DNA from 4 places in the Streptomyces sp. NPDC127595 genome. Region 3 is predicted to be linked to each of the others. Evidence: riboswitches for the same ligand, from Rfam matches in the RefSeq annotation. Region 3 holds a riboswitch; each other region holds the start of a gene.
What was found. A riboswitch is a leader RNA that binds a small molecule or an ion and turns the genes downstream of it on or off. The one in region 3 is predicted to bind cyclic di-AMP.

Region 1 (7,089 bases), on a different contig from region 3:
ATCGCGGCACCGCGCGACGCCGATCAGTTGCGGGCGCAGCTACGGGAGGCGGTCGCCGTCGATGACGCGCCGACGCTGATCCGGTTCCCGAAGGAGTCGGTGGGGCCGGCGATTCCCGCCGTCGACCACGTGGGCGGGATGGACGTCCTGCACCGGGGGGAGCGGCCGTCGGTTCTCCTGGTGGCCGTCGGTGTCATGGCGCCGGTCTGCCTCCAGGCCGCCGAGCTCCTCGAAGCCCGCGGTATCGGCTGCACCGTCGTCGACCCGCGCTGGGTCAAGCCGGTCGACCCCTCGCTGCCGGGGCTCGCCGCCGAGCACCGCATGGTGGCCGTCGTCGAGGACAACAGCCGGGCGGGCGGCGTCGGCGCGGCGGTCGCGCTGGCACTCGGGGACGCGGAAGTCGACCTACCCGTACGGCGGTTCGGCATTCCGGAGCAGTTCCTCGCGCATGCCAAGCGTGGTGAGGTGCTGGCCGACATAGGTCTCACGCCGGTCGAGATCGCCGGGCGGATCAGCGCCGGTCTGGCAGTCAAGGACGCGCTGTCCAAGGAGAAAGACGAGCTGTCCAAGGAGAAACAGGAATGACCAGCCCTTCAGCTTCAGGGAAGGCGTCTTCTGAGGAGACCGCCTCCTCCGGGAAGTCGTCTTCCCTGAAGTCCCCATCCGGGGCGCAGGAGTTCGACCTCGGCGCGCTGCTCGCCGAACGCGGGGCCGAGCGCTACGAGCTGCACGCGAAGTACCTGAACCACCAGCTCCCGCGCATGCTGCACACCATCGGCTTCGACAAGGTGTACGAGCGGGCCGAGGGCGCGCACTTCTGGGACGCGGACGGGGCGGACTACCTGGACATGCTCGCCGGCTTCGGGGTGATGGGCCTGGGCCGCCATCACCCCGTGGTCCGCAAGGCGCTGCACGACGTCCTCGACGCCTCGCTCGCCGACCTCACCCGCTTCGACTGCCAGCCGCTGCCCGGGCTGCTCGCGGAGCGGCTGCTCGTGCACAGCCCGCACCTGGACAGGGTGTTCTTCGGCAACAGCGGTACGGAGGCTGTCGAGACCGCGCTGAAGTTCGCCCGGTACGCGACCGGGAAAGCGCGGATCCTGTACTGCCCGCACGCCTTCCACGGGCTGACCACCGGGTCGCTGTCCGTGAACGGCGAGGACGGTTTCCGCGACGGCTTCGCGCCGCTGCTCCCCGACACGGCCGTCCCGCTCGGTGATCTCGACGCCCTGGCAAGGGAGTTGAAGAAGGGCGACGTCGCCGCGCTCATCGTCGAACCCATCCAGGGCAAGGGGGTGCACGAGACGCCGCCCGGATATCTGCGCGCCGCCCAGGAGTTGCTGCACCAGCACAAGGCGCTGCTCATCGTCGACGAGGTGCAGACGGGCCTGGGGCGGACCGGGGACTTCTACGCCTATCAGCACGAGGAGGGTGTGGAGCCGGACCTGGTGTGTGTGGCCAAGGCGTTGTCGGGCGGTTATGTGCCGGTCGGCGCCACGCTGGGCAAGGACTGGATCTTCAAGAAGGTCTACTCGTCGATCGACCGGGTCCTCGTGCACTCGGCGAGCTTCGGGTCGAACGCGCAGGCCATGGCGGCGGGCCTTGCCGTGCTCTCGGTCATGGAGAACGAGCAGATCGTGGCCAACGCCCGTGCCACGGGGGAGCAGTTGAAGTCCCGGCTCGCGGCGCTCGTGGACAAGTACGAGCTGCTGAGTGACGTACGCGGCCGGGGGCTGATGATCGGCATCGAGTTCGGGCGGCCCAAGTCGCTCAAGCTGCGCAGCCGTTGGACGATGCTGCAGGCCGCACGCAAGGGGCTGTTCGCGCAGATGGTGGTCGTGCCGCTGCTGCAACGGCACCGCATCCTCACCCAGGTCTCCGGTGATCACCTGGAGGTGATCAAGCTGATCCCGCCGCTGGTCATCGACGAACGGGACGTGGACCGCTTCGTGGATGCCTTCACGGCCGTGATGGACGACGCACATGGCGGGGGCGGGCTGATGTGGGACTTCGGGAAGACCCTGGTGAAACAGGCGGTGGCGAACCGCTGAAGGAGCGGACGGTGGTGGAGCGCTGAGACTGCGGAGGTGCCGAAGCCCAGGGTTTTGCCTCTGGGGCAAGAAATTTGCCTCAGAGGTAAGGTTCGGGCTCAATGGAGGCATGAGCACCGCCGAGGGTATGAACCCTTCCCCGCAGGGAAACGCCGACGAACTTCACGTCGTCGCACCCCAGCTCCGTGCGCTGCGCCGCCGTGCCTCCCTGACCCTGGAGGCCGCGGCCCGTGCCGCCGGGCTCTCGCCCGCCCATCTCTCGCGCCTGGAGACCGGGCAGCGCCAGCCCTCGCTGCCGATGCTGCTCGCACTCGCGCGTATCTACGGTACGACGGTCTCCGGGCTGCTCGGCGAGTCGGTCCCCGAGCGTGACGCCGTGGTGCGCGCCGCCGACATGGAGCCGACCGCGGCGGGCGGCTGGACCTACTGGCAGGCCGGCGGCTCGGGCCGCGGGATGCAGGCCCTGCGCGTGCACGTGCCGTACGGCTCGCAGGGCGACATCGTGCGCGTCCACGCCGGTGAGGAGTGGCTGCACGTCCTGAGGGGGCGACTGCGGCTGCGTCTCGGTGACAGCGCCCATGTGCTCGCCCCGGGGGACAGCGCGCACTTCGACTCGCTCACCCCGCACCGCATCGCCGCCGCCGACCGGGACGGCGCCGAGCTGCTCTTCGTACACACCCTGCTGCAGAGCCCCACCGCCGCGCTGTGCCTAGGTCCGGCGACGGAGCACCCGACCTTGGGAGAGACACCATGACCGAGCCCACGGAATCCGGCCCGCGCCGCTCCATGGACGACAAGCTCCCCCGCGCCCTGTGGGTGCGGCTGATCATCTACGTCGCCGTCGGCCACCTCTTCGCGGCCTTCGTCTACCTGCTGTTCACACTGGGCGCGCAGAACCAGTAGGCATACGTCGGGACGGCCGGGACCGGGTGACCTGTGCCGGCCGAGGTGGCGTGTGTCAGTCGAGGAGCCGCTCGCGCAGCCGGCTCCGCAGCTCCGGGGTGATCCCCAGTCCCTGCTCCAGGTAGGCGTCGACGCTGCCCCAGGTTTCCTCGATCGTCTCGAAGGCCGCGGTCAGGTACTCGGCGCGTGCGTCGAACAGCGGGCTGAGCAGCTCCATGACCTCCGGGGAGTACGCCGACGCGGAGGAGCTGCTGCGGTGGACCTTGTAGCGACGGTGCTTGGCGTTCGACTCCAGGTAGTCGGCGACGATCGCCTCGCGCTCGACGCCGACGGCGAGGAGTGCCACGGCTATGGAGATTCCGGCGCGGTCCTTGCCCGCGGCGCAGTGCATCAGCGCGGGCACGCTGTCCTCGGCGAGCGAGTGCAGCACCTGGGAGTGCTCGGCGGTGCGCTCCTTGATGATGGCGCGGTAGGAGTTGATCATCCGGTTCGCCGCCTTGCCGTCCGCGAGGAGCGCGCGCAACTGCTCAAGATCGCCGTCGCGGACCATCTTCCAGAACTCAGAGCCGTCGGCCGGGTCGGTCAGCGGCAGATTCACGTTCCGCACGCCCGGCAGCTCGACGTCCGGACCCTCTAGCTTCTGGTCCGACGCGTTACGGAAGTCGAAGATCGTGTGCAGGCCGAGGGAGGCGAGGAAAGCGGCGTCGTCCGCTGTGGCGTGCGCGAGATGTCCGCTGCGGAACAGCACCCCGTACTTCACCCGGTGGCCGTCCACGGTGGGCAGGCCGCCCACATCCCGGAAGTTGCGCACAGCCGTCAGCTCAGGTTCGGTCGACGGGACCTGCTGTGTCACGGGGGCTCCTCCCAGTCAGCCGTCGGCGCTGCTCGGCTTCGCCCGCCGACGGACGTTGCGCACTCGACGATACGACATGGATTCCTGGGGCAATGAGTTGTCCACAGGCGTTGTCTTCGCAGGTGCGGGGCCGTTACCTCCGGGCCGCAGAGCGCGCGAAGGTGTCTGGATTTACCCATCCGTCCGTATCTGCGGAGGGCTGATGGCAGTGGCGGGGGCGGACGGTGATGTGGCAGTTATCCGACTGCGTCGCATCTGGCTGTTCTGTCCGAATTAGCTGATTCATTACAACTAGCTCTGGAATGAAGCATCCTGGGCACACGTGCGTGAGCAGCGTCATATTCGTGACGATGTGTTGCGACGCCTCTTTGTCAACCCGCTGGAATTTCCTGGTGATTTGACAGGCGGGAAAGGCCTTTCGTCGACAGAGGGTTACGGTAATTCCGGCGTGGATCAAGGGCGGCGCATCCACAGAAAACCCACATGCTTGTCGACGCGGTCTCATCTCGCTTACGTTCGCCCTCAATCCGGACGGACGCCCAATCCTGCCGCCGCCCGGAATCCGCACACTCACCCGTATGTGGCAGGAGCGGGGGACCCACAGGTAAGACGCCTGTTCCGGTCTCCGGAACGGCTAGGGGTATAGCCGCGCAGCAGCGCGGCCGGGCATCTCCAGCCCGCACCCGACAGCTCACCTCGCAGGCGCCGGAGAGGAATTCGTCATGCCCGCGAAGGGTAAGCACCGCCGTCCCAAGTCCCAGCGTTTCACGCGCTCGATCGCCGTGGCCGGAACGGGTGGCGCCGCGCTCGCGCTGCCGCTCATGGGAGCCACTGGGGCCCATGCCGCCACCGCCTCGGCTTCCACGGCTTCTTCCGCTTCGGAAAAGGCTGTCACGGCTTCGGCCTCGGCTTCGGGAAAGGCCGCCACGGCCTCAGCTTCGGAAAAGGCCGCCACTTCCGCTCCTGCCGCGGCCCAGAAGTCCGCGACGAAGACCTACGCGGTAAGGGCCGGTGACTCCCTCTCGAAGATCGCCGACGACCAGAGCGTCAGCGGCGGCTGGAAGAAGCTGTACTCGGACAACCGCAAGGCCGTCGGTGAGGACCCCGCTCTGATCCACCCGGGCCTGAAGCTGACGATCGGCAAGAAGGCCGCCGCGTCGAGCGGCACGACCAAGTCGTCCGGCGAGGCGTCCAAGTCCTCCAAGTCGGCGAAGTCCTCGAAGGCGTCCGAGTCGTCCGCCAAGACGGCGGCCGAGCCCACGGCCAAGGCCGACGACACCGCGGCCTCCAGCAGCAGTTCCGGCTACACGCTGCCGGTCGAGGGCGCGACGATCGGCACCGGCTACAAGGTCGCCGGCAGCATGTGGTCCAGCGGCTACCACACGGGCGTGGACTTCGTGGTCCCGACCGGCACCACCATCAAGTCCGTCGCCGCGGGCACCGTCGTCTCGGCGGGCTGGGGCGGCGCGTACGGCAACCAGGTCGTCATCCAGCACGCCGACGGCCAGTACTCGCAGTACGCCCACCTCTCCTCCCTCTCCGTCTCGGCCGGCCAGACCGTGACCGAGGGGCAGCAGATCGGCCTCTCCGGGGCGACCGGCAACGTCACCGGACCGCACCTGCACTTCGAGATCCGCACCACGCCGGACTACGGCTCGGACGTCGACCCGGTCGCGTACCTGCGCGCGCACGGTGTCACCGTCGGCTGACGCCGTTCGCTCGGAACTGAGCTCGGAACCGAAGGCCGGACCCCACGATCCCCGGGGCCCGGCCTTCTGCGTTTCGCGCTCAGGACGTCGTGTTCACGTGCACCCGCGTCCGGGTGTGGCGGCTGTTCAACTACCCCTGGTGGGCCCTTATTCCGAGCTTGACCCAGGCTTTATGAGTGGCTTATGTCACCACCCGTCAACCCTAAAATACGGTCGCGTAGGTCACACTCAAAGGTGAATCATGGGTCGATGTGGCAGACGATTCGAAGAGTGGCAACAGATCAGTGATCGGGTCGTACGTAGCGGTGGGGGACAGCTTCACCGAGGGCGTCGGCGACCCCGGGCCTGACGGGGCCTTTGTCGGTTGGGCGGACCGCTTCGCGGTACTGCTCGCGGACCGGCGTCCCGAGGGCGACTTCACCTACACCAATCTCGCCGTACGCGGCAAACTGCTCGACCAGATCGTCGAGCACCAGCTCTCGCGGGCGAAGGAGCTCGCGCCGGACCTGGTCTCCTTCTGCGCGGGCGGCAACGACATCATCCGGCCCGGCGTCGACCCCGACGAAGTCGCGGAGCGCTTCGAGCGCGCGGTCGCCGACCTCACCTCTGTCGTCGGCACCGTCCTGGTGACGACCGGCTTCGACACCCGTGGCGTGCCCGTGCTCAAGCACATGCGCGGCAAGATCGCCACGTACAACGGACACCTCCGGGCCATCGCCGACCGGTACGGCTGCCCCGTCCTGGACCTGTGGTCCCTGAAGACGATTCAGGACCGCCGCGCCTGGGACGGCGACCGCCTCCACCTGTCACCCGAGGGCCATACCCGCGTCGCGCTCCGGGCCGGTCAGCTCCTCGGCCTCGAAGTGCCGGCCGACCCGGACCAGCCGTGGCCGCCGCTCCCGCCGCGCGGCACGCTCGAGGTCCGGCGCGACAACATCCACTGGGCGCGTGAATACCTGGTCCCGTGGATCGGGCGGCGGTTGCGCGGTGAATCCTCCGGGGATCATGTGGCGGCCAAGGGGACGCTCTCGCCGGACGACATCAGGACATGGATCGACGCGGTGGCCTGAGCCGGGCAGTGGCGCCGGACGGGACGAGGGGTGGTGCGTGGTGGGGGGGGTGCGGCCCCCCCCCCCCCCCCCCCGCCGTCGGGGGGGGGTGTGCGAGACGCCGCCGGGCCGGGCCGCGGGGGGGGGCCCCCGGGTGCGGCGGGGGAGGGACCCCCCACCGCGCACCGCCGCCGTCAACGCCTCCCGATCGAGGCCGAGTTCGCGCGCGAGTGCCTCGTCGACCCACTCGTGGGTCTGAGCCCGCGACACCGCACCCTCGTACGCGGTCATCTGCACGGCGAGCCCGTCGAGCAGGGCTGTCAGCCGAAGGGCCGTGCCCGTGGGGTCCGGGCAGCGGAACTCACCCGCCGCCACGCCCTCCGCGATCACCTCGATGATCGCGGCCTTCCACTGCTTGTCGAGATAGCAGGTGACCTCCCGGAGCGCGGGCTCGCGCAGGGCGGCCGCCCAGCCCTCGATCCACAGCCGCCACCCCTTTGCCTGCCCGGTCGGCGCGTACCAGC
Region 2 (7,089 bases), on a different contig from region 3:
TCGGGATGGGCGAGGCCACCGCGCAGATGGCGGCCGAGGACCCGGAAACCGGAATCCTGGCGGTCGACGTCCACACCCCCGGTCAGGGCAACCTGCTCAATCTCGCGGACCGGAACGGGCTGTCCAACATCCGGGTGGCCAACGGCGACGCGATCATCCTGCTCAGGGAGATGCTCACGCCGGACTCCCTGAGCGGCCTGCGCGTGTACTTCCCCGACCCCTGGCCCAAGAAGCGGCACCTCAAGCGGCGGCTGATCCAGCCGGAGTTCCTCAGCCTCGCCGCGACCCGCCTCCGGCCGGGCGCCGTCGTCCACTGCGCGACCGACTGGGAGCCGTACGCCGAACAGATGCTCGAAGTGCTGAGCGCGCACCCCGACTTCGAGAACACCCGGCCCGACGGCGGTTACACGCCACGTCCGGACTTCCGGCCGCTGACCCGTTTCGAGGGCCAGGGACTGGACAAGGGTCATGTGGTGAACGACCTGCTGTTCCGGCGCGTACAGCACCGGGACCAGCAATCCGTCGGCGACTGATTCCCTGAGACGGCACCGGCCACCACACCGGACACCACGCACCGTCGCGGGGAGCGCCCCTCCCTCGTTAGGGTCGATGCCGTGGCCACCAGCCCTCCCTACCCGACACACCCCACCGGCGCCGCCGACGACGCACCGCGGCGGCCTGCGCACTGGTGGCGGAGAAGGTGGGTGCGCTACGGCGTGCTGGTCACCCTGCTCGCGATATCCGGGCTGGTGATCCTTGCCCTCGTCCGCCAGCAGACCGGCACCGAGGGCTTCCTGGTCGGCCTCGGCCTCGCCGTGCTCCCCGTTCCGCTTCTCATCGCCGTGTTCCGCTGGCTGGACCGCGTCGACCCGGGCCCCTGGCGGAACCTGCTCTTCGCCTTCGCCTGGGGCGCCTGCGCGGCCGCGCTCATAGCGATCGTCGCCAACAGTTTCGCGACGAGATGGATAGCGACGGCCACCGCCGACCCGACCAACGCCGACACCCTCGGCGCGACCGTCATAGCGCCCATCGTGGAGGAGTCCGCGAAGGCGGCGGCCGTACTGCTGGTCTTCCTCTTCCGCAGGCGGGACTTCACCGGGATCGTCGACGGGGTCGTCATAGCCGGGGTCACCGCCACCGGCTTCGCCTTCACCGAGAACATCCTCTACCTCGGCACCGCCTTCGGCACCGACCAGCTCAACGGCGACAGCGGGCTCATGTCGGTCACCGCCGCCACCTTCTTCGTCCGCGTGGTGATGTCGCCCTTCGCGCACCCGCTGTTCACGATCCTGACCGGCATCGGCTTCGGGATCGCGGCCCTGTCCGCCGAACGCCACCACGTACGCCGCGTCCTGATGCCTCTGGCCGGGCTCCTGCTCGCCATGGGTATGCACGCCATGTGGAACGGCTCGTCGAGCTTCGGGGAGTTCGGTTTCTTCGCGGTGTACGCCACGTTCATGGTGCCCGCGTTCGCCCTGCTGACCGGGCTGATCATCTGGACCCGGCAGCGGGAACTGCGCACCGTGCGTGCGGAACTGCCCGCGTACGCCGCCGCCGGCTGGCTGTCCGCGCCCGAGCCGTACGCGCTCGGCTCGATGCAGGCGCGCCGGATCGCCCGCAAGTACGCCGCCCGCCACCTCGGCAAGCCCGCCGCCCGTTCCGTCGCCGAGTACGAGGCGTACGCGACCTCGCTGGCGTTCCTGCGGCACCGGGCACGCGACGGCCGCGCGGGCGCCGACTTCGTCGCACGGGAGCGGGAGTTGCTCCACGAGCTGTGGCGCCGCCGCGAGGCCGCCCGCCCGGCCCTGGCGTACGCGGCCCGGGCGGCGGCTCAGCTTCCGGTGGTCCCGCCACCGCCCTGGCCCACGTACGGGTCCGCGCACAGCGAGCCCTACTGGCAGCCCTACGGGACCGCGACGCCGTACCCCGCGTACAACCCGTACCGCTCGTAGGACGTACGGCAGGGGTTACGCCGACGCCTCCGTCAGCCTGCCCAGTTCCGTGTCCGTGAGGACGAGGTCCGCCACTCCCAGCAGCGCCGGAAGCTGTTCCACGTTCCGTGCGGAGGCGATCGGCGCCGCGACCGTCGGCTGGGCGGCGAGCCAGGCCAGGGCGACGGTGGCGACCGGCACGTCGTGGGCCTGGGCAGCCTCGTCGAGGGCGGCAAGGACGCGCAGGCCCCGCTCGGTCTCCAGGTGCTTGGCCGCGCCCGCCGCACGCGGCGAGTCGACCTTCGTACCCGGGCGGTACTTGCCGGTGAGGAAGCCGGACGCGAGGCCGAAGTACGGGACGGCCGCCAGGCCCGAGCGGGAGGCGATGTCGCGCAGCGGGCCCTCGTAGGTGTCGCGCGAGACCAGGTTGTACTCGGGCTGGAGGGCGACGTAGCGGGCGAGGCCCTCTCGGTCGGAGAAGTCCAGGGACTCCTGGAGCCGCTCGGGTGAGATGTTGGAGGCCGCGATGTTGAGCACCTTGCCGGCCTTCACCAGCTCGTCGAGCGCGCCGATGATCTCCTCGACCGGCACCTCGGGCTTGTCGAAGTGCGTGAAGTAGAGGTCGATGTAGTCGGTGTCCAGACGGCGCAGAGAAGCATCCGCCGCAGCCTTGATGTTGTCGCCGGACAGCCCCTGGTACTCGGGGTGCTGGCTGACCTTGGTGGCGATCACGATGTCGGAGCGGTTGCCGCGCGCCTTGACCCACTTGCCGATGATGGTCTCGGACTCACCGCCCTTGTGCCCCTCGATCCACGCCGAGTACGAGTCGGCGGTGTCGAGGAAGTTGCCGCCTGCGGCCGCGTACGCGTCGAGCACGGCGAAGGACTCGGCCTCGTCGGCGGTCCAGCCCCACACGTTGCCGCCGAGGGCCAGCGGGAAGACCTCGAGGCCGGACGAACCGAGCTTGCGAAGAGTAGTCGTCATGTCAGGATCCAACGTCCCGAGCGAATGACTGTATTCCACATGTATCAGACCGGCAGCCCTGACGTCGGGGGGATGATGTCAGGGCTGCCGGGGATCAGGGGATTACGGAACTACGCACCCGTGAGGAAACGTGCAGGTCAGGGGTTGAGCCCCTTGCTCTGCAGCCACGCCATCGGGTCGATCCCGGTCGCCGCGCCGTCCGGGTGGACCTCCAGGTGCAGATGCGCCCCGGTGACATTGCCCGTCGCGCCCACGCGCCCGATGACATCACCGGTGGCGACCTTCTGCCCCACGCTGACGCTGATCGACGACTGGTGGCAGAACCACAGCTCGGTGCCGTCGTCGAGGGTGAGGATCGTGCGGTAGCCGTACGACCCGGCCCAGCCGGCCTCCGTGACGGTGCCGCTGTGGACCGCCTTGATCAGGGTGCCCGTGGGAGCGGCGAAGTCGAGGCCGGTGTGGTAGCCGGAGGACCACAGTGCGCCGGCCTGACCGAAGGTCGAGGTGATCGTGTACGAGGAGGTCGGCAGCGTGTAGCTCTTGGCGAGCTCGGCGAGGCGCTCGGCCTCCGCCTTGGCCGCGGCCTCCTCCTCCGCCTTCTTCTTCGCGGCGGCTTCCTTGGCCTCGGCCGCCTTCTGCTCCTCGGCGGCGGCGTCGGAGGCCTTCTTCACGGCGGCGGCCTGGGCGGCCTGCTGGGCCGCGGTGTCGGCCTGGTCCTTCTGGACCTCGGCCTGCTGCATGATGCGCGAACGCAGGACCTCGCCCGCGTCGGTCGCGCCCTGCTCGGTGTCGGCGATCGTCAGACCGGCACTGGTGAGCGGGGTGGTGGAGCCCTTGGCCTCGTCGGCGGAGCTGTCGTCCGTGAGGATCGAGCCGACGGACGGCAGGTCGGGCACGGAGATCGACACCGGCGGCTTGCCGGGCGCCGCGGTGGCCATGCCACCGGCGCCGACGGCGGCTATGACACCGACGCCCAGAACGGTGGAGCTGCGAGCGAGTCCGCCGCCTCCGCGCTGCTTGGAGACGCGGTGCCGGCCGCGGATGGGACGGAGGGATTCCTCGGTGGGATTCCACTCCTCCCGGGGGCCCTCGTCGTCCATGCCGTAACCGAAGGTGTGCGTTTGGCTCGGCGGGTACGAGGGTGCCTGGGCAGGCGGGTTCGACGCCACGTGGGCGTGCTCCTTTCCTTCCTTCTCGCCTACCGGGTTAGCTGACGGGTTCGGAGCAGGAAGGTCTCCTACGCGCGTCAACCGCTGGTGTTCCCACCGCGGTAGACGCTCGATTCACCCCAAGTTGGTGGTTCCCCGGTTCCCTTGCGGGATTCGGCGCGTGCGCACGGAGCCGACTCTTGTGACGGCTGGGACTACCGCGCTGCGTTATCGAACGTTAATAGACGCGGGCACCGGATTCCAAGCCGTTCTGACTGATCATTAACGCTTCTGGCCAGGACTTTCAGGTCATCACCGCCGTAAAACGGGCGAGTTGACCACCACTTGTCGGTCACAGGTTTTCTGACGATGCGTCAGATGTTATGCGGAGGGACGCCATTCGATCACCCCTGGTAACAACGTGAACGAGGGCGTTCACGGACGTCGTACGGCAAGCAGCGCCATGTCGTCCGTGGTGCCGCCGCCGGAGTGCCGGCGGACCTCCTCGGCGAGGGTGGTCAGCAGTGCCTCGGGCCCGGGGAAGGTCCGTCCGGCGAGGCTCACCGCGGGATCGTAGAAGCGCCCGCGTTCGTCGCGGGCCTCGGACAGCCCGTCCGTGTGGAGGAGCAGCATGGCCCCGCGCGGGAACTCCGTCTCCTGCGCGCGGTCGGGCCACATGCCCAACTCGCCCATTCCCAGGGGCAGTGCGGGATCCTCGGCGTCGAGCGAGACGAGCGTGCCGTCCGCGTGCAGGAGCAGCGGCGGGGGATGGCCACGGTTGACGATCCGTACGACCTCCTCGCCGTGCGGGATCTCCGCCAGTACCGCCGTGGTGAACCCCTCGAAGGCGTCGAGGCTCTCGCGCCGGGTGCCCTCGCGCGCCAGAGCCCGCTCCAGGCGCCCCGCGACCGCCTCCAGCGTCGTCTCCTGCTCGGCCGCCTCCCGGAACGCCCCGATCACGACGGCGACGGCGGCCACCGCGCCCATGCCCTTGCCGCGTACGTCGCCCACGACCAGGCGTACGCCGTACGGGGAGTCCTGCACCGCGTACAGGTCACCGCCGATGAACGCGTCCTCCTGCGCCGCCTCGTACCGCGCCGCGACGTCGAGCCCGTCGATCCGCTCCTCGGGCTGCGGCAGTACGGCGCGCTGGGCGGCCTCGGCGATCTCACGGACGGAGGCGAGCCGGGCGTTGCCGCGCCGGACGACGACGTTGATGAGGGCGGCCAGGACGGCGGCCGTCGCCACCGTGACCACTTCGGTGACCGCCTCGGCCTGCAGCGCCACTCCGAGCTTCATCTGAACCGCGACGGCCCCCACGGCGGCCATGGCCCCGGTCAGTACGGTGCCGCGCAGCGAGTAGAGGGGCGCCGCCACCAGCGCGGCGGCGGTGAAGAGGGGGGCGCCGGTGAAGTCCCTCGGCGTGAAGTACTCATAGAGAATCCCGGCGACGATGAGCAGGGCGGGAAGCACCCGGACGAACCTCTGGGTGTACGAGGTCCTCGGCCCGTCCGTTCCCGCCGCCCCGGGCAGCGCTACGTCCCCCACCCCCAGCCCGGGATCGGGCACGGGGTCCCCCGGCAACCGCCCACCGGACCGGTCGTACGACGGGTCGTACGACGCACGCGGGTCGTCCGGGTCGTCCGGATCCCCCGCCCGCTGCTCACCTGCTTGCTGCCCCACCCGTCCAGATTTCCCGGAGCGGGGCCGGAGGGCGACCGGTGTGGGCCGACCGAGGGACGCCCGCGCATACCCGGAAACACCAAGGGCCGGAACTCGTGAATCCGAGTTCCGGCCCTTGGCCTTCAGTAGCGGGGACAGGATTTGAACCTGCGACCTCTGGGTTATGAGCCCAGCGAGCTACCGAGCTGCTCCACCCCGCGTCGTTGAACCCAACTGTACGCCATTCGCGGGGCCTGCTGCACCAGCGTTGCCGCCACCCCCCTCAGGCGGCCGGATTCCCGGCGTGCGTGAGGGTCTCCCAGGACACGAAGAGATCGTCGGTGCCGGCCGGCCGCGTCTGCTCGGCCAGCCGGTGGGCGGCCGGGACGTGTACGTCGAGCCGGTCCTCCAGGTGGTTGAGCGCGACCTCCAGGTCGGGCCCCATGTTCCGGTCGATCCGCCCGCCGCACAGCCACGCGGGCGCCGCCTCCCCCATCTGGTACCTGGAGTGGAAGTCGAGCGCCGCCTTCAGCCGGTCCTTGACGCCGCGGTAGAGGTCGACGCCCTGGTGCCAGGCGGTCTCGGCGATGTGCGCGGTGGCGGCGAGCGAGTACCCGACGTGCTTGAAGTTGCGGCAGGTCTCCTGCGAGACCCCGTCCGTGTACCGCTGCTGCCCGAACCAGTACGTGGTCAGCTTCTGCGGGGTGTCGACGGTGCTGCCGACGGGCGTCAGCGGCACCTTCCCGTCCTTCGCGAGGTAGAAGTACGCGGGCACGCGCTGCCGGAACCGCTCGACGGCCTCGTCGAAGGCCTTGTGGTCATCGAGAAACACGGCGATACCCATCGCGGCATCGGTCATGACGAGATCCCAGTTCCCGTTGAAGTCCGGGACCTTCCTGCTGACTTCGGGGAGGTAGGCGGTCCGCAGCATGCCCTGGAACCGCGCCACGCCCGTCTCGGGCCACTTCGCCCCCGTGTGCCGCACGATCTCCGCGGCCCGCGCCCAGGTGGACCCGGCCCACGCGGTCTGCAGGCCGGCGTTCCCCGCCGTGTGCCTGCGCACCTTCGCCGACCAGGCGTCCATGATCTGAACCGCCTTGTCGGCGTGCTCCTGCTTGCCCGTGATGCTCCACAGCAAGGCCTGCGTGTACGCCGCGATCGCGTCCTCACGCTCCTCGACGCAGCCGTGCCCCGCCCGCGTGCCCGGCGGACACTCGACGGTGGCGTACGGCTTCGCCTGGTACTTGTACGACCCGTACTTGCTGTCCCGCATGTCCAGGAACGCCCGCAGCCACGGCTGCTCCCCTGCGTCCACGTGCTTGCGTACGGCGGTCAGCTGGTCCTTGCTCACGAGCACTCCGGGG
Region 3 (7,089 bases):
CGTTCATCTGGTAGACGATGCGACGGTGCACCGGCTTGAGGCCGTCGCGGGCGTCCGGCAGGGCTCGGGAATAGATGACCGAGTACGCGTACTCGAGGAAGGAGCCCTGCATCTCGTCGACGACGTCGATGTCGAGGATGCGCTCCTCGAAGTCGTCGGGCGGTGGCGGGGTCTTCGTGCTGCGGCGGGCCATCGCTGCTGCGGCTCCTTCACAGTCTCTGCCGGGGCATGAACGGGTTCTGACGCGCACCATTGTGGACCGCCCCACTGACAACGCGGACCACGACCCGTCTGTTGAGGGTCTTTGCGGGGCGCTCAGAGGGGCCGGTGCTGCACCCGAGCCGGGCTCCGGGCGTACCAGGACGGTACGCGTCCGCCCCTCTCCTCATACGAGATCCGTACGCCGATTCTCGCTCTCGGCGTACGAGGTGCGGGAACTTCGCCAGCTGTCCGCGCGCTTGCATACAGTGGCAGGACCGACAGGAAATCCGTAGTTTTCCGCGATCGAAGGGACGTACATGCCCATGGGTCACACGGCCACAGCTGAGGCAGGCTCCGGCGGGCTGTCAGCGACCGAGCACCGCCTGGCCAACGGCCTGCGCGTGGTGCTCTCCGAGGACCACCTGACCCCGGTCGCCGCGGTGTGCCTCTGGTACGACGTCGGCTCACGCCACGAGGTCAAGGGGCGTACGGGCCTCGCCCACCTCTTCGAGCACCTGATGTTCCAGGGCTCGGGCCAGGTGAAGGGCAACGGCCACTTCGAACTGGTCCAGGGAGCCGGTGGTTCGCTGAACGGAACCACCAGCTTCGAGCGCACCAATTATTTCGAGACCATGCCCACCCACCAGCTGGAGCTCGCCCTCTGGCTGGAGGCCGACCGCATGGGCTCGCTGCTCGCCGCGCTCGACGAGGAGTCCATGGAGAACCAGCGGGACGTCGTCAAGAACGAGCGGCGCCAGCGTTACGACAACGTCCCCTACGGGACCGCGTTCGAGAGGCTGACCGCGCTCGCGTATCCCGAGGGCCACCCGTACCACCACACGCCGATCGGGTCGATGGCCGACCTGGACGCGGCCACCCTGGAGGACGCCCGCGCGTTCTTCCGCACCTACTACGCGCCCAACAACGCGGTGCTGTCGGTCGTCGGGGACATCGACCCCGAGCAGACCCTCGCCTGGATCGAGAAGTACTTCGGCTCGATCGCCGGGCACGACGGCAAGCCCGCGCCGCGTGACGGCGCGCTGCCCGACACCATCGGCGAGGAGCTGCGCGAGGTCCTCGAGGAGGAGGTCCCCTCACGCGCGCTGATGGCCGCCTACCGGCTCCCGGAGGACGGCACGCGCGCGAGTGACGCGGCCGACCTGGCGCTCACCGTCCTCGGCGGCGGCGAGTCGTCCCGGCTCTACAACCGGCTCGTACGCCGCGACCGCACCGCCGTCGCGGCCGGGTTCGGCCTGCTGCGGCTCGCCGGAGCGCCCTCCCTGGGATGGCTCGACGTGAAGACCTCCGGCGATGTGGAGATCCCCGTCATCGAGGCAGCCGTGGACGAGGAGCTCGCCCGGTTCGCCGAGGAGGGCCCCACGGACGAGGAAATGGAGCGCGCCCAGGCCCAGTTGGAGCGCGAGTGGCTGGACCGGCTCGGCACGGTCGCAGGCCGCGCCGACGAACTGTGCCGGTACGCCGTCCTGTTCGGCGACCCGCAGCTCGCCCTGACCGCCGTACAGCGCGTCCTCGACATCACCGCCGAGGAGGTCCAGGAGGTCGCCAAGTCCCGCCTGCGCCCCGACAACCGCGCGGTGCTCGTCTACGAACCGATCGCCGCCGAAGACGCCGAAAACGCTGAAGCCGCTGAAGACACCGACGAGGAGGCGGCGAAGTGACCGAGCTCGCCACCATGGAGTTCCACCCCCAGCCGCAGGCCGGCGAGGCCAGGCCGTGGGCCTTTCCCGCACCCGACCGGGGCATCCTCGGCAACGGCCTGACCGTGCTGCGCAGCCACCGCCCCGGCCAGCAGGTCGTCGCCGTGGAGGTGCTGCTCGCAGCACCCCTGGACGCCGAGCCCACGGGCCTCGACGGTATCGCCACGATCATGGCGCGGGCCTTCTCCGAGGGCACCGACAAGCTCTCCGCCGAGGAGTTCGCCGCCGAGCTGGAGCGCTGCGGTGCCACGCTCGACGCGTACGCCGACCACCCCGGCGTACGCCTGTCGCTCGAAGTCCCCGTGTCGCGCCTCCCCAAGGCCCTTGATCTGCTCGCCGACGCCCTGAGGGCACCGGCGTTCGCGGACAGCGAGGTCGAGCGGCTGGTGCGCAACCGTCTGGACGAGATCCCGCACGAGACCGCCAACCCGTCCCGTCGTGCGGCGAAAGAGCTCTCCAAGGAGCTGTTCCCGGCCACATCGCGCATGTCGCGCCCGCGCCAGGGCACCGAGGAGACGGTCACGGCGATCGACGCGGCGGCCGTACGCGCCTTCTACGAAAAGCACGTACGCCCCGCCACGGCCACCGCGGTGATCGTCGGCGACCTCACCGGAGTCGACCTCGACGCGCTGCTCGCCGACACGCTCGGCGCCTGGACCGGCTCGTCCGCCGAGCCGCTGCCCGTGCCGCCGGTGACCGCCGACGACAGCGGCCGGGTCGTCATCGTGGACCGCCCCGGCGCCGTGCAGACGCAGCTGCTCATCGGCCGGGTCGGCGCCGACCGGCACGACCGAGTGTGGCCCGCCCAGGTGCTCGGTACGTACTGCCTCGGCGGCACCCTCACCTCGCGCCTGGACCGCGTCCTGCGCGAGGAAAAGGGTTACACCTACGGTGTGCGGGCGTTCGGCCAGGTATTGCGCTCAGCCCCGGACGGCACCGGCATCTCGATGCTCGCCATCAGCGGCTCGGTGGACACCCCGAACACCGGCCCGGCGCTCGACGACCTCTGGAAGGTGCTGCGGACCCTCGCCGCGGAGGGCCTGACGGACGCCGAGCGCGATGTCGCCGTACAGAACCTGGTGGGCGTGGCGCCCCTCAAGTTCGAGACGGCGGCGGCCGTCGCGGGCACGCTGGCCGACCAGGTCGAGCAGCACCTGCCGGACGACTACCAGGCGACGCTGTACCGGCAACTCGCCGCGACCGGCACGGTGGAAGCCACCGCAGCCGCCGTGAGCGCCTTCCCCGTGGACCGGCTGGTGACCGTCCTGGTGGGCGACGCCGCGCAGATCGAGGAGCCCGTCAAGGCTCTCGGAATCGGTGAAGTGAGCGTCGTTCCGGCGGAGTAGGGACGGAGTAGGACAGCAGCTCCCCTGGGGGCCCAGGAGACCACGGAGTCTCCTGGGCCCCCATTTGTCCGTATTGATAGAGAGGTTGCCTGTCTGCCCTGTGGCATGCGCTACAAAAGGCGTGATCCGTTTGTCGATTGAAAGATGTCCCGTTTAGCGTCGGTCCGGCTGTTCGTCAGGCAGTGCGCCGCGCCCGCGGCACCGGACAGCCATCGCTTAGTCCCCGTACGGCGTGAGCCAGGGGAGCCGGGGACCCACACGTAGTCCCTGGGGTGAATCGGACGCCCTCCCCGGAGGTGGTCCGTAGGAGACCTTCCTGCTCCGAACCCGTCAGCTAACCCGGTAGGCGAGAAGGAAGGAAAGGATCAGCTCCTCCATGGCGTTCACCTGTGGCACAGGCAAGCATCGTCGCCCGGGCCGCGTGAAGCGCACGACCACGAACGCCCTCGGCGTCGCGGCGCTCACCACGACCGGTGTCCTCGGCACCCTGGCCGCCCCGGCGCTCGCCGCGGACAACTCCGTCGAGCAGACCGGCCTCACCCAGGCCGTCGAGATCGGTGACTCGATCGCCGACCAGATCGACGCGCAGGCCGCCGCCCAGCAGCAGGCCGCCGACGCGGCCGCCGCGCAGAAGAAGGCCGAAGCGGCCGCCGAAAAGAAGGCCAAGGAGGAGCGCGAGGCCAAGGAGCGCGCCGCCCGCGAGGCCGAGCGCAAGCGCCTCAACACCTTCGTCGCGCCGATCACCGGCTCGTACATCTCCACCGGCTACCAGGCCGGCGGCAGCCTCTGGTCGTCCGGCAGTCACACCGGCGTCGACTTCCACGCCGCGTCCGGGACCTCCGTCCACGCGGTCGGCTCGGGCACGGTCGTCACGGCCGGCTGGGGCGGTGCGTACGGCAACCAGATCGTCCTCAGGATGAACGACGGGACCTACACGATGTACGGCCACCTGTCGTCCATCGGAGTCTCCGTGGGCCAGACGGTCACCCCAGGTCAGCAGATAGGTCTCTCGGGGGCCACCGGCAACACCACCGGACCGCACCTCCACTTCGAGGCCCGCACGACCGCCGAGTACGGCTCGGACATCGATCCCGTCGCATATCTCCGCTCGCACGGCGTGAACGTCTGATCACTCGCGTACGTACTTCACAGGGTCCCGGCTCGACAGAGTCGGGGCCCTGTCGTTTCGAACCGTTTCGAACGACCTACTGTCCAAAAAATATCCATGGATTCCGGTCCCCCGTCGGAAATTCCGAGTCTCTGCAATAGAGTCACTGAACAAGCGCCAATCGACGGCGTTTCACGGGGATTAAAGCGGAGGTCCGGTATGCGTGTTCCTGCGCACTCGGTATGCACAGCGATCCGCGACGACATCGTCGCGGGTGTCTACGAGCGTGGCAGCCGGCTCACCGAGGAACTGCTGGCGCGCCGCTACGGCGTCTCGCGCGTCCCCGTCCGCGAGGCCCTGCGCACCCTGGAGGCCGAGGGCTTCGTGGTCACCCGGCGGCACGCGGGCGCGTGCGTCGCGGAGCCGACCGAACAGGAGGCCGCGGACCTCCTGGAGATGCGCATGCTCCTGGAGCCGCTGGGCGCCGCGCGGGCCGCGCAGCGCCGCACCGAGGCGCACCTCAAGGTGCTCCGAGGCCTGGTCAGGCTGGGTCAGGAGCGGGCCAGGAGGGGCAACAGCGAGGACCTGCGCTCGCTGGGCGGCTGGTTCCACGAGACCCTCGCGCAGGCCTCCGGCAGCCCCGCGCTGACCTCCACGCTGTCGCAGCTCCGGCACAAGATCGCCTGGATGTACGCGGTAGAGGCGCCGGCCAACCCGGCGGAGTCCTGGGCGGAGCACGGCGGGATCGTGGACGCCGTCGCGCGCGGCGACAGCGAGCGGGCGCGGGCGATCACAGCCCTGCACACCGAACGCGCGACGGCCGCACACCGCCTCCGCTTTCCCGGCGGAGCCGACCGCCCGGACCGTGTGAGGACTTCGCAACATCCCGTAAACATGACGGGCCTGCGGCATTAACATGAGCGCCGTATACAAAGAGGAGTAATTCGCGGGAGATTATTTATGCTGCCCGCACAAGGGAAATGCGAAGGGCCCACCCGATAATTCGGGCGGGCCCTTGCCGGTGTTTTGGAGCGATGAAAAGCGCCTTCGAAGCGAAGGTGCCGCCACCGAGGCGATGGCCGCCGTCATCGAGGCGATGGCCGCCGTCGTCGAGACGACGGTCACCGTCATCGAGGCGACGGTCACCGCCATCGTCATCGAAGCAATGGTCACCGCCATCGAAGCGATGAGGCACCACCGCTCACCCTCAGACGGTCTCGGGAAGCTCCTCGAGCCCCTCGGAGACCAGCTTGGCCAGCCGGTCGAGTGCGGCGTCCGCACCCTCGGCGTCGGAGGCGAGGACGATCTCCTCGCCGCCCTGGGCACCCAGGCCGAGGACCGCGAGCATGGAGGCCGCGTTGGCCGGGTTCCCGTCCGCCTTGGCGATCGTCACGGGGACTCCGGAGGCCGTGACGGCCCGGACGAAGATGGAGGCGGGGCGGGCGTGGAGACCCTCGGCCCAGCCGACGTTGACGCGGCGCTCAGCCATGTGATGCAGCCCTTCAGATGTCTCAGGTTGTCTAGCAGATGTCTCAGGTTGTCTAGACCACGTTGTCTAGACCAGTGTCCCATATGGTGAAGCGTGCCGGGAGCGGGTCAGAGGGTGACAAAACCCTTGCTCCCGTCCCCGGCCCGGCGCCGGATCCCGGCCTGGATCCGGCTTCGGTTCCCCCAAGACTGCCTCGCGCCGTTGTCGTACGCGAGCCGTACTCTGGGGCGCATGCAGACCTCGTCGGACCGGCACGAGTACCCCTCCCACTGGGAGGCGGACGTGGTGCTGCGCGACGGCGGAACCGCACGCATCAGACCCATCACCGTCGACGACGCCGACCGCCTGGTCAGCTTCTACGAGCAGGTCTCCGACGAGTCGAAGTACTACCGCTTCTTCGCGCCGTATCCGCGTCTGTCCGCGAAGGACGTCCGCCGCTTCACCCACCACGACTTCGTGGACCGGGTGGGACTCGCGGCCACGGTGGGCGGCGATTTCATCGCCACCGTACGCTACGACCGCATCAACGCCGACGGACGTCCCGCCTCCGCTCCCGCCGACGAGGCCGAGGTCGCCTTCCTCGTCCAGGACGCCCACCAGGGGCGCGGCGTCGCCTCCGCCCTCCTCGAACACATCGCGGCAGTGGCCCGCGAGCGGGACATCCGCCGGTTCGCCGCGGAGGTGCTCCCGGCCAACAACAAGATGATCAAGGTGTTCACGGACGCCGGGTACCAGCAGAAGCGGCACTTCGAAGACGGCGTCGTACGCCTGGAGTTCGACCTCGAACCCACCGACCGGTCGCTCGCCGTGCAGCGCGCGCGGGAGCAGCGCGCCGAGGCCAGGTCCGTGCACCGGCTGCTCGCGCCCGGCTCGGTCGCCGTCGTCGGCGCCGGCCGCACGCCCGGTGGCGTGGGCCGCAGCGTCCTCACGAACCTCCGCGAGGCGGGCTTCACGGGACGGCTGTACGCCGTGAACAGGGCGGTGCAGGAAGGCGAGATCGACGGCGTGCCCGCCTACCGCTCCGTCGTCGACATCACCGGGCCCGTCGACCTCGCGGTCGTCGCCGTGCCCGCGCCCTACGTCCCCGAGGTCGTCGCGGAGTGCGGTGAGCACGGCGTGCAGGGGCTCGTGGTCGTGTCCGCCGGGTACGCCGAGAGTGGCCCCGAAGGGCGCGAGCGCCAGCGCGAACTCGTCCGCCAGGCCCGCACGTACGGGATGCGCATCATC
Region 4 (7,089 bases), on a different contig from region 3:
TCCTCCAGGAAGCGGGACGGCGGGTTGTACGAGGGCTGCCCCCACGCACTGCGCAGGGACGACCGCGTCAGATACAGCCGCTCCCGCGCGCGCGTGATACCGACGTACGCGAGGCGCCGCTCCTCCTCCAGCTCCTTGACCTGGCCCAGCGCGCGCATGTGCGGGAAGACGCCGTCCTCCATGCCCGTCAGGAACACCACGGGGAACTCAAGGCCCTTGGCGGTGTGCAGGGTCATGAGGGTGATGACGCCGTTGCCGTCCTCCTCGTCGGGGATCTGGTCGGAGTCGGCGACGAGCGCGACCCGCTCCAGGAAGGCGGAGAGCCCGGCCGGGGTCTCGCCCTCGCCGGTCTCCTGCTCGAACTCCAGGGCGACGGCGGCGAGTTCCTGGAGGTTCTCGATCCGGGTCTCGTCCTGCGGGTCGGTGGAGGCCTGCAACTCCGCGAGGTAGCCGGTGCGTTCGAGTACGGCTTCAAGGACGGTGGCCGGACCCGCGCCCGACTCGACGATCGTCCGCAGGTCCTCCATCAGCGTGTTGAACCGCTTGACCGCGTTCGTGGAGCGGGCCGCCATGCCGTACGCCTCGTCGACCCGCCGCAGTGCCTGCGGGAAGCTGATCTTCTCGCGCTGTGAGAGGGCGTCGATCATCGCCTCGGCGCGGTCGCCGATGCCGCGCTTGGGAACGTTGAGAATCCGGCGCATCGGAACGGAGTCCTCCGGGTTGGACAGCACCCGCAGATACGCGAGGACGTCCCGGACCTCCTTGCGCTCGTAGAAGCGGACGCCGCCGACGACCTTGTAAGGCAGGCCTACGCGGATGAAGACCTCTTCGAAGACACGGGACTGGGCGTTCGTACGGTAGAAGACCGCGACATCGCCCGCCTTGGCGTCGCCCGCGTCGGTGAGACGGTCTATCTCGTCGGCGACGAACTGGGCCTCGTCGTGCTCGGTGTCGGCGACGTAGCCGGTGATGTTCGAACCCGCGCCCGCGTTCGTCCACAGGTTCTTGGGGCGGCGGGATTCGTTGCGCTCGATGACCGCGTTGGCCGCGCTGAGGATCGTCTGGGTGGAGCGGTAGTTCTGCTCCAGGAGGATCGTCACCGCGTTCGGGTAGTCCTCCTCGAACTGGAGGATGTTGCGGATGGTGGCGCCGCGGAAGGCGTAGATCGACTGGTCGGCGTCGCCCACGACGCACAGCTCGGCGGGCGGCAGGTCGTGCTCGCTGGGCGGGACGTCCACGGGGTGCTCGGAGGTGCCGACGAGTTCGCGCACCAGGGCGTACTGCGCGTGGTTGGTGTCCTGGTACTCGTCGACGAGGACGTGCCGGAAGCGGCGGTGGTAGTGCTCGGCGACGTCGGGGAAGGCGCGGAGCAGGTTGACCGTCGTCATGATCAGGTCGTCGAAGTCGAGCGCATTGGCCTCGCGCAGCCGCGACTGGTACATCGCGTAGGCCTGGGCGAGGGTCTTCTCGAAGCCGTCGGTGGCCTGGGCGGCGAAGTCCTCCTCGTCGATCAGCTCGTTCTTCAGGTTGGAGATCTTGGCGCTGAAGGACTTCGGCGGGAAGCGCTTGGGGTCGAGGTCCAGGTCACGGCAGACCAGGGCCATGAGCCGCTTGCTGTCGGCGGCGTCGTAGATCGAGAACGACGAGGTGAAGCCGAGCCGCTTGCTCTCGCGGCGCAGGATCCGGACGCACGCGCTGTGGAAGGTCATCACCCACATGGCGTTGGCGCGCGGGCCGACGAGGTGCTCGACGCGCTCCTTCATCTCGCCCGCGGCCTTGTTGGTGAAGGTGATCGCGAGGATCTGCCCGGGGTGGACATTGCGCTCGCCCAGCAGATACGCGATCCGGTGCGTGAGCACGCGGGTCTTGCCGGAACCCGCGCCGGCCACGATGAGCAGGGGCGAGCCGGAGTGCACCACGGCCGCCCGCTGGTTCTCGTTCAGCCCGTCCAGGAGCGCGGCCGCGTCCACGACGGGGCGCGGGGCGCCGTCGCGGTAGTACGCGTCCCGGCTCGGCGGCACGTCGAAGCGGCCGCCGAACAAGTCGTCCGGAAGCTGCTCGGCCGCCCCGTCCTCGGGCGGGGGCGGGGGCTCTTCCTCATGCGCCCCCGAGGGCTTGAGGTCCGCCAGGAAGCTGTCATCAAAGAGGCTGCTCATCGCTCTCCGAGTCTAGGCGGCCCCACTGACACCCCGCCGCCACCCCGAAAACTCGACCGGAACTCGTGACGGCGTTCAGCCGGAACTCGTGACGGTGCCCAGCCGGAACTCGAGACGGCGCTCAGCACCGGAGGGGCTTCCCGGACCCGACGACCCTACGGAACCACACCGACACAGCCTGCGACCAGCGCGACAAAGGACTGGCACCTGTCCGCCGTACAAGATCCCGCTGCACGAGTTCGCCGCGACGCCCGACCGGGAACAGCCCCCCACCGCGACCGCCCGAAAGAGACCGAGGAAACCACCCCTCCGCACAACTCACCCGATACCCATCCGAATTGACGACGGGCGACGAACCTCATGACTAAGGTCACGAAAACGTATCGGGCATTTCGAACATCAACCTTCACAGAAGCCGCACGAGTTGGCTAGCGTGCTGACCAGGCCGCCCGACCCCCACCGGCGAACGTCGCCGGGCCGCGGTGGCCTCCGCCGAATTCGGTGCGCCCTCGTGGCAGCCGGAACCGGGGACCCACCGAACTTGGGGTGAATCGGTCCAACTGCCTTGTCGGGCATGGACCGTAGGGCAACCCTTCCGAACCACCCGCCCGAACCCGACAGCTAACCCGGTAGGCGGATGATGGAAGGAGTCGCCTCCCTTGGCGTCGCAACGCAAATGGTTCTCGGGATCGCGCGTGGCGGGTACGGCCCCCGCTCTAGCCACGGCGGCCCTCACTTCGGTGGCCCTGCTCTCCCAGACGGCGAACGCCGCGCCCTCTGAAGAGCCCAAGCCGAGCCTCGAAGAGGTCGAGAAGAAGGTCGACGCCCTCTACCGGCAGGCTGAGTCGGCCACCGACAAGTACAACGCGGCCAAGGAGAAGACCACCAAGCAGCGCAAGAAGGTCGACACCCTCCTCGACGACGTCGCCCAGCGCGCGGAGAAGCTCAACACCGCGCGTGAGGAGCTGGGTTCGTACGCCGCGGCGCAGTACCGCACCGGGGCCGCGGCACCCGACACCGCCTCGCTCCTGCTGGCCGACAATCCGCAGGACTACTTCGACCAGACCCAGCTGATGAGCCGTCTGACCACCCGCCAGAAGGCGGCTGTCGATGACTACGTCACTGAGCAGGCCGCTGCCACCGAGAAGCGCACGGAGGCGTCCCAGAGCCTGGAGACGCTGACCACGTCGCAGAACGCCCTTCAGGCGTCCAAGACCGACGTGCAGCAGAAGCTCGCCAAGGCGCGCGAGTTGCTCTCGCAGCTCACCGTCGAGGAGAAGGCGCGGCTCGCCGCGATCGAGGAGGAGCAGCGCAAGGCGGCCGAGCGCAAGGCGGCGGAGCTGGCGCAGCAGCAGGCAGCCGCCGACGCCGCGGCGCAGGCGGCCCAGGAGTCGTCGTCGAGCGCGACGACCGGCATCTCCGGGTCGGCCACCACCACCACCACCGACGCCGCGTACGCGACGAAGGCGGCCAAGGCCCTCACGTTCGCCCGCGCCCAGGTCGGCAAGCCGTACGTCTGGGGCGCCACGGGCCCCGGCTCGTACGACTGCTCGGGCCTCACCCAGGCCGCCTGGAAGGCCGCCGGAGTCACCCTCCCGCGCGTCACCTACGACCAGGTGACCGCCGGCACGACCGTCTCCCTCGCCGACGCCCAGCCCGGTGACCTGGTCTTCTTCTACGGCGACGTCAGCCACGTGGGCCTCTACATAGGCAACGGCATGATGATCCACGCCCCGAAACCGGGCGCGTACGTCCGCGAGGAGTCGATCTTCTACGACGGCGAGTCGGCCATCCACAGCGTGGTGCGGCCCGCGTAACGCATCGCCCGCACGACATCTTCCGCGGGGCACGCACGCGTGGAGCACGTTTTCGTGCTCCACGCGTGCGTGCCCTGCGTTTTCATCCCCCCACGCGCGTGCCCCGCGGGCAACCCGCCCGAAGATCCTTAGCATCGGGCCCATGCCAGCCCTCTCCCAGCTCCGCGCCTGGTGGGCCGAGCGGCCGCCCGCCGCCGGTGCCGCCGTCCTGGCGACCGGCATCATCTCGGTCGGCTTGCAGCTGACCGGCTACGAGACGCTGTCCCGTGCCGCACTGGCCCTGGCGTCCGTCGCATGGCTCGCGCTCGCCGCGGACTTCGCCGTACGGCTGGTACGGGACCGGCCGCGCTGGGCGACGGAGGCGAGCACGCTCCCCGGGCTCACCGCCGTCGCGGCGACGACGGTCCTCGGCACGCGGGTGTCCGCGCTGGGCTGGCAGGAGGTCGCCGAGGCGCTGCTGGCGCTGTCGGCCGTGCTGTGGCCGGTGCTGCTCTTCTCCGTCGTACGGCACTGGAGTCGTCGTATGCCGGGCGGGGTGTTCCTCGTGTGCGTGGCCACACAGGGGCTCTCGGTGCTGGGCGCCACGCTCGCCGCTGCCGTGGGCGCGGACTGGCTCGCGCATGCCGCGCTGGTGCTGTTCTGGCTCGGGATCGTGCTCTACGGGGTGGCGTTCACGCACTTCGACATCAGGGAGGTGGTGACGGGCGCCGGGGACCACTGGATCGCGGGCGGTGCGCTGGCCCTCTCGGCGCTGGCGGGGGCCACGCTCGTCGCGGCCCACAACGTCGACGCGTATCTGTGGAACGACGACGACAACGGCGTCCTGCGCGCCGTCACCACCGCCCTGCTCGTCCTGGCCCTCGCCTGGTACTGCGTCCTGGCCGGCGCGGAACTGGCCCGGCCGCGCCTGCGCTACGACGTGCGGCGCTGGGCGACCGTGTTCCCGCTGGGGATGACGGCGGTGGCGGCCCTGGCGGTCTCGAGCGCCCTCGATGTCTCGTGGCTCGACGGGCTGGGAGAGGTGCTGCTGTGGATCGCGGTGGCCGCCTGGCTGACGGTGGCGGCAGGAGCCGTCAGGTCCACGACACCGCGCCGAGCCGGAGGCCTCAGGTCCACGCCACCGCAGTGAACCGGAGCAGCCTTCAGGTCCACAGCACCGCGACGAACCGGAGCAATCTTCAGGCCCACAGCACCGCGACGAACCGGAGCAGCCTTCAGGTCCACAGCACCGCGACGAACCGGAGCAGCCTTCAGGTCCACAGCACCGCGACGAACCGGAGCAATCTTCAGGCCCACAGCACCGCGACGAACCGGAGCAGCCTTCAGGTCCACAGCACCGCGACGAACCGGCCCCTCACGTCCACAACACCGCGATGAAGATGTTCGCCGTGGTCAGCAGCCCGACGAGCCCGAAGAGCCCCTTCTCCACCTTCTCGTCGTCGCGCTTCACGTAGACGAGCCCCAGGATCACGATCAGCAGTGCCAGCTTCACGCCGATCTTGATGTTGTTGACCGGCTGATCGTCCGCCTGGTTGAGGCCGACCAGCACGACACCCGTGACCAGCATGGTCAGCGCGCCGTGCAGCATCGCGGGGACGAAACGGGCCGTGCCCCGGCCCATCGCCTTCATCTGGGTGAGGAATCCACCGAGGAGCGAGGCGATGCCGATGATGTGCAGGCCGACGAAGAGATGGATGAGTACGTCCATGAGGCCGGAGCCTATTCGTGCACCCTGGTCCCTCTTGTCACCGGGCCACCCCATGTAACCCATAGCACCGGCACACGTCTGGTTGTCCCGGATTCGCTGCATCGGTCATCACACTCTGTGAAGTCGGTGCCACCGGACTGGAATTATGGTCATTTGCGGTCATCGAGTGATCCACTGGCGCCAATTGTGCACATGGCGTTACCGAGACATCACGCTCAGGTTTAGCGTCCTCCACCAGGTGCCCGGATCCCCGTCGCCGCCCGGGCCAGGGGCGGCAACCGGTCACCCCGCCGAGAAGGTCCGGCGGCGGCCCGCTCCCCCTGTGTGGGCCGCCGCCGGACGCGTAACCGCTGGACCGCCCGGGCTCCGTTCCGGCGGCCGTACGGAAGGATGTGGGCCCTCGTGGCAGCGCACCGCAAGCCCAAGCAGCGCTCGCTCGGCGGAAGCAAGGCCCGCACAGCCGCGACGATCGCCCTCGCGGGCGCGGCGACGGCCACCGCCTTCGACGGGACGGGATACGCCGAACCCCAGTTGTCGACGGCGCAGGTGAAGGCCAAGGTCGACAAGTTGTACGAGGAGGCGGAGGTCGCCACCGAGAAGTACAACGGGGCCAAGGAGAAGGCCGGCAAGGCGGCGGACCGGCTGGGCATACTCCAGGACGAGGCGGCCCGCAAGGAGGAACGCCTCAACTCGGCCCGCGACGCGCTGGGGGCGATCGCCGCCTCGCAGTACCGCAGCGGCGGCCTCGACCCGGCACTGCAGCTCGCGCTCTCCGACGATCCCGGTCAGTACCTGGAAGGTGCCGCGTTCGCCGAACGGGCGGGCAGCAGGCAGGCGGCGGCCGTGGAGCAGGTCCGCCAGCAGCTCCGGGAGATCGCGCAGTTGCGCGGAGCGGCGCACATCGAGCTGGCCTCGCTCAAGTCGCGGCAGGCGGAGCTGAAGCGGCACAAGAAGACGGTCAACGGGAAACTCGCCGCGGCCCGGCAGCTGTTGAGCCGTCTGAGCGACGAAGAACGCGCCCGGTTCGGAGAGACGGGAGACTCGGGCGACCGCGCCTCACGCTCCTCGACGCGGGACCTGACCGACCCGGTGGCCCCGGCCGGTTCCGTCGCCGCCCCCAACTCCCGCGCGGCAGCCGCCGTCTCGTACGCCTACGGGAAGCTCGGCAGCCCCTACGTGTGGGGCGCCACCGGGCCCGACGCCTTCGACTGCTCCGGCCTCTCCCAGGCCGCGTACCGCGCCGCGGGCATCGCGCTCCCCCGGACGACCTACGCCCAGATCAACGCCGGCCGCCGCGTCGCACGCTCCGAACTCCTCCCGGGCGACCTGGTGTTCTTCTACTCGGGCATCAGCCATGTGGGCATCTACGTGGGCAACGGCCAGATGATCCACGCCCCCAACCCGAGCG

Region 1: linked by a shared signal. The riboswitch ahead of ACFVKT_RS01800 (peptidoglycan DD-metalloendopeptidase family protein) and the one ahead of ACFVKT_RS26640 (M23 family metallopeptidase) in region 3 are both predicted to bind cyclic di-AMP.
Region 2: linked by a shared signal. The riboswitch ahead of ACFVKT_RS14145 (M23 family metallopeptidase) and the one ahead of ACFVKT_RS26640 (M23 family metallopeptidase) in region 3 are both predicted to bind cyclic di-AMP.
Region 4: linked by a shared signal. The riboswitch ahead of ACFVKT_RS29150 (NlpC/P60 family protein) and the one ahead of ACFVKT_RS26640 (M23 family metallopeptidase) in region 3 are both predicted to bind cyclic di-AMP.

The regions. Positions count from the first base shown of each region.
Region 1 is NZ_JBHXWK010000001.1:406,019-413,107, forward strand. It holds gene dxs (1-deoxy-D-xylulose-5-phosphate synthase) at 1-585, shown strand, start outside; gene ACFVKT_RS01780 (aspartate aminotransferase family protein) at 582-2,051, shown strand; gene ACFVKT_RS01785 (helix-turn-helix domain-containing protein) at 2,161-2,805, shown strand; gene ACFVKT_RS01790 (DUF6126 family protein) at 2,838-2,954, shown strand; gene ACFVKT_RS01795 (tyrosine-protein phosphatase) at 3,010-3,807, opposite strand; cyclic di-AMP (ydaO/yuaA leader) riboswitch at 4,350-4,525, shown strand; gene ACFVKT_RS01800 (peptidoglycan DD-metalloendopeptidase family protein) at 4,530-5,516, shown strand; gene ACFVKT_RS01805 (SGNH/GDSL hydrolase family protein) at 5,801-6,586, shown strand; partial or broken gene ACFVKT_RS01810 (TetR/AcrR family transcriptional regulator) at 6,755-7,089, opposite strand, start outside.
Region 2 is NZ_JBHXWK010000003.1:679,845-686,933, reverse strand. It holds gene trmB (tRNA (guanosine(46)-N7)-methyltransferase TrmB) at 1-533, shown strand, start outside; gene ACFVKT_RS14155 (PrsW family intramembrane metalloprotease) at 615-1,952, shown strand; gene ACFVKT_RS14150 (aldo/keto reductase) at 1,968-2,915, opposite strand; gene ACFVKT_RS14145 (M23 family metallopeptidase) at 3,053-4,084, opposite strand; cyclic di-AMP (ydaO/yuaA leader) riboswitch at 4,096-4,253, opposite strand; gene ACFVKT_RS14140 (PP2C family protein-serine/threonine phosphatase) at 4,499-5,632, opposite strand; tRNA gene ACFVKT_RS14135 (tRNA-Met) at 5,873-5,946, opposite strand; gene ACFVKT_RS14130 (alginate lyase family protein) at 6,009-7,089, opposite strand, start outside.
Region 3 is NZ_JBHXWK010000008.1:406,243-413,331, reverse strand. It holds gene ACFVKT_RS26655 (DNA topoisomerase (ATP-hydrolyzing) subunit A) at 1-193, opposite strand, end outside; gene ACFVKT_RS26650 (M16 family metallopeptidase) at 525-1,880, shown strand; gene ACFVKT_RS26645 (M16 family metallopeptidase) at 1,877-3,265, shown strand; cyclic di-AMP (ydaO/yuaA leader) riboswitch at 3,469-3,629, shown strand; gene ACFVKT_RS26640 (M23 family metallopeptidase) at 3,642-4,394, shown strand; gene ACFVKT_RS26635 (GntR family transcriptional regulator) at 4,593-5,288, shown strand; gene ACFVKT_RS26630 (hypothetical protein) at 5,328-5,552, opposite strand; gene ACFVKT_RS26625 (HPr family phosphocarrier protein) at 5,581-5,862, opposite strand; gene ACFVKT_RS26620 (GNAT family N-acetyltransferase) at 6,094-7,089, shown strand, end outside.
Region 4 is NZ_JBHXWK010000010.1:149,780-156,868, forward strand. It holds gene pcrA (DNA helicase PcrA) at 1-2,156, opposite strand, end outside; cyclic di-AMP (ydaO/yuaA leader) riboswitch at 2,637-2,808, shown strand; gene ACFVKT_RS29150 (NlpC/P60 family protein) at 2,816-3,973, shown strand; gene ACFVKT_RS29155 (tellurite resistance/C4-dicarboxylate transporter family protein) at 4,116-5,102, shown strand; gene ACFVKT_RS29160 (hypothetical protein) at 5,328-5,681, opposite strand; gene ACFVKT_RS29165 (NlpC/P60 family protein) at 6,084-7,089, shown strand, end outside.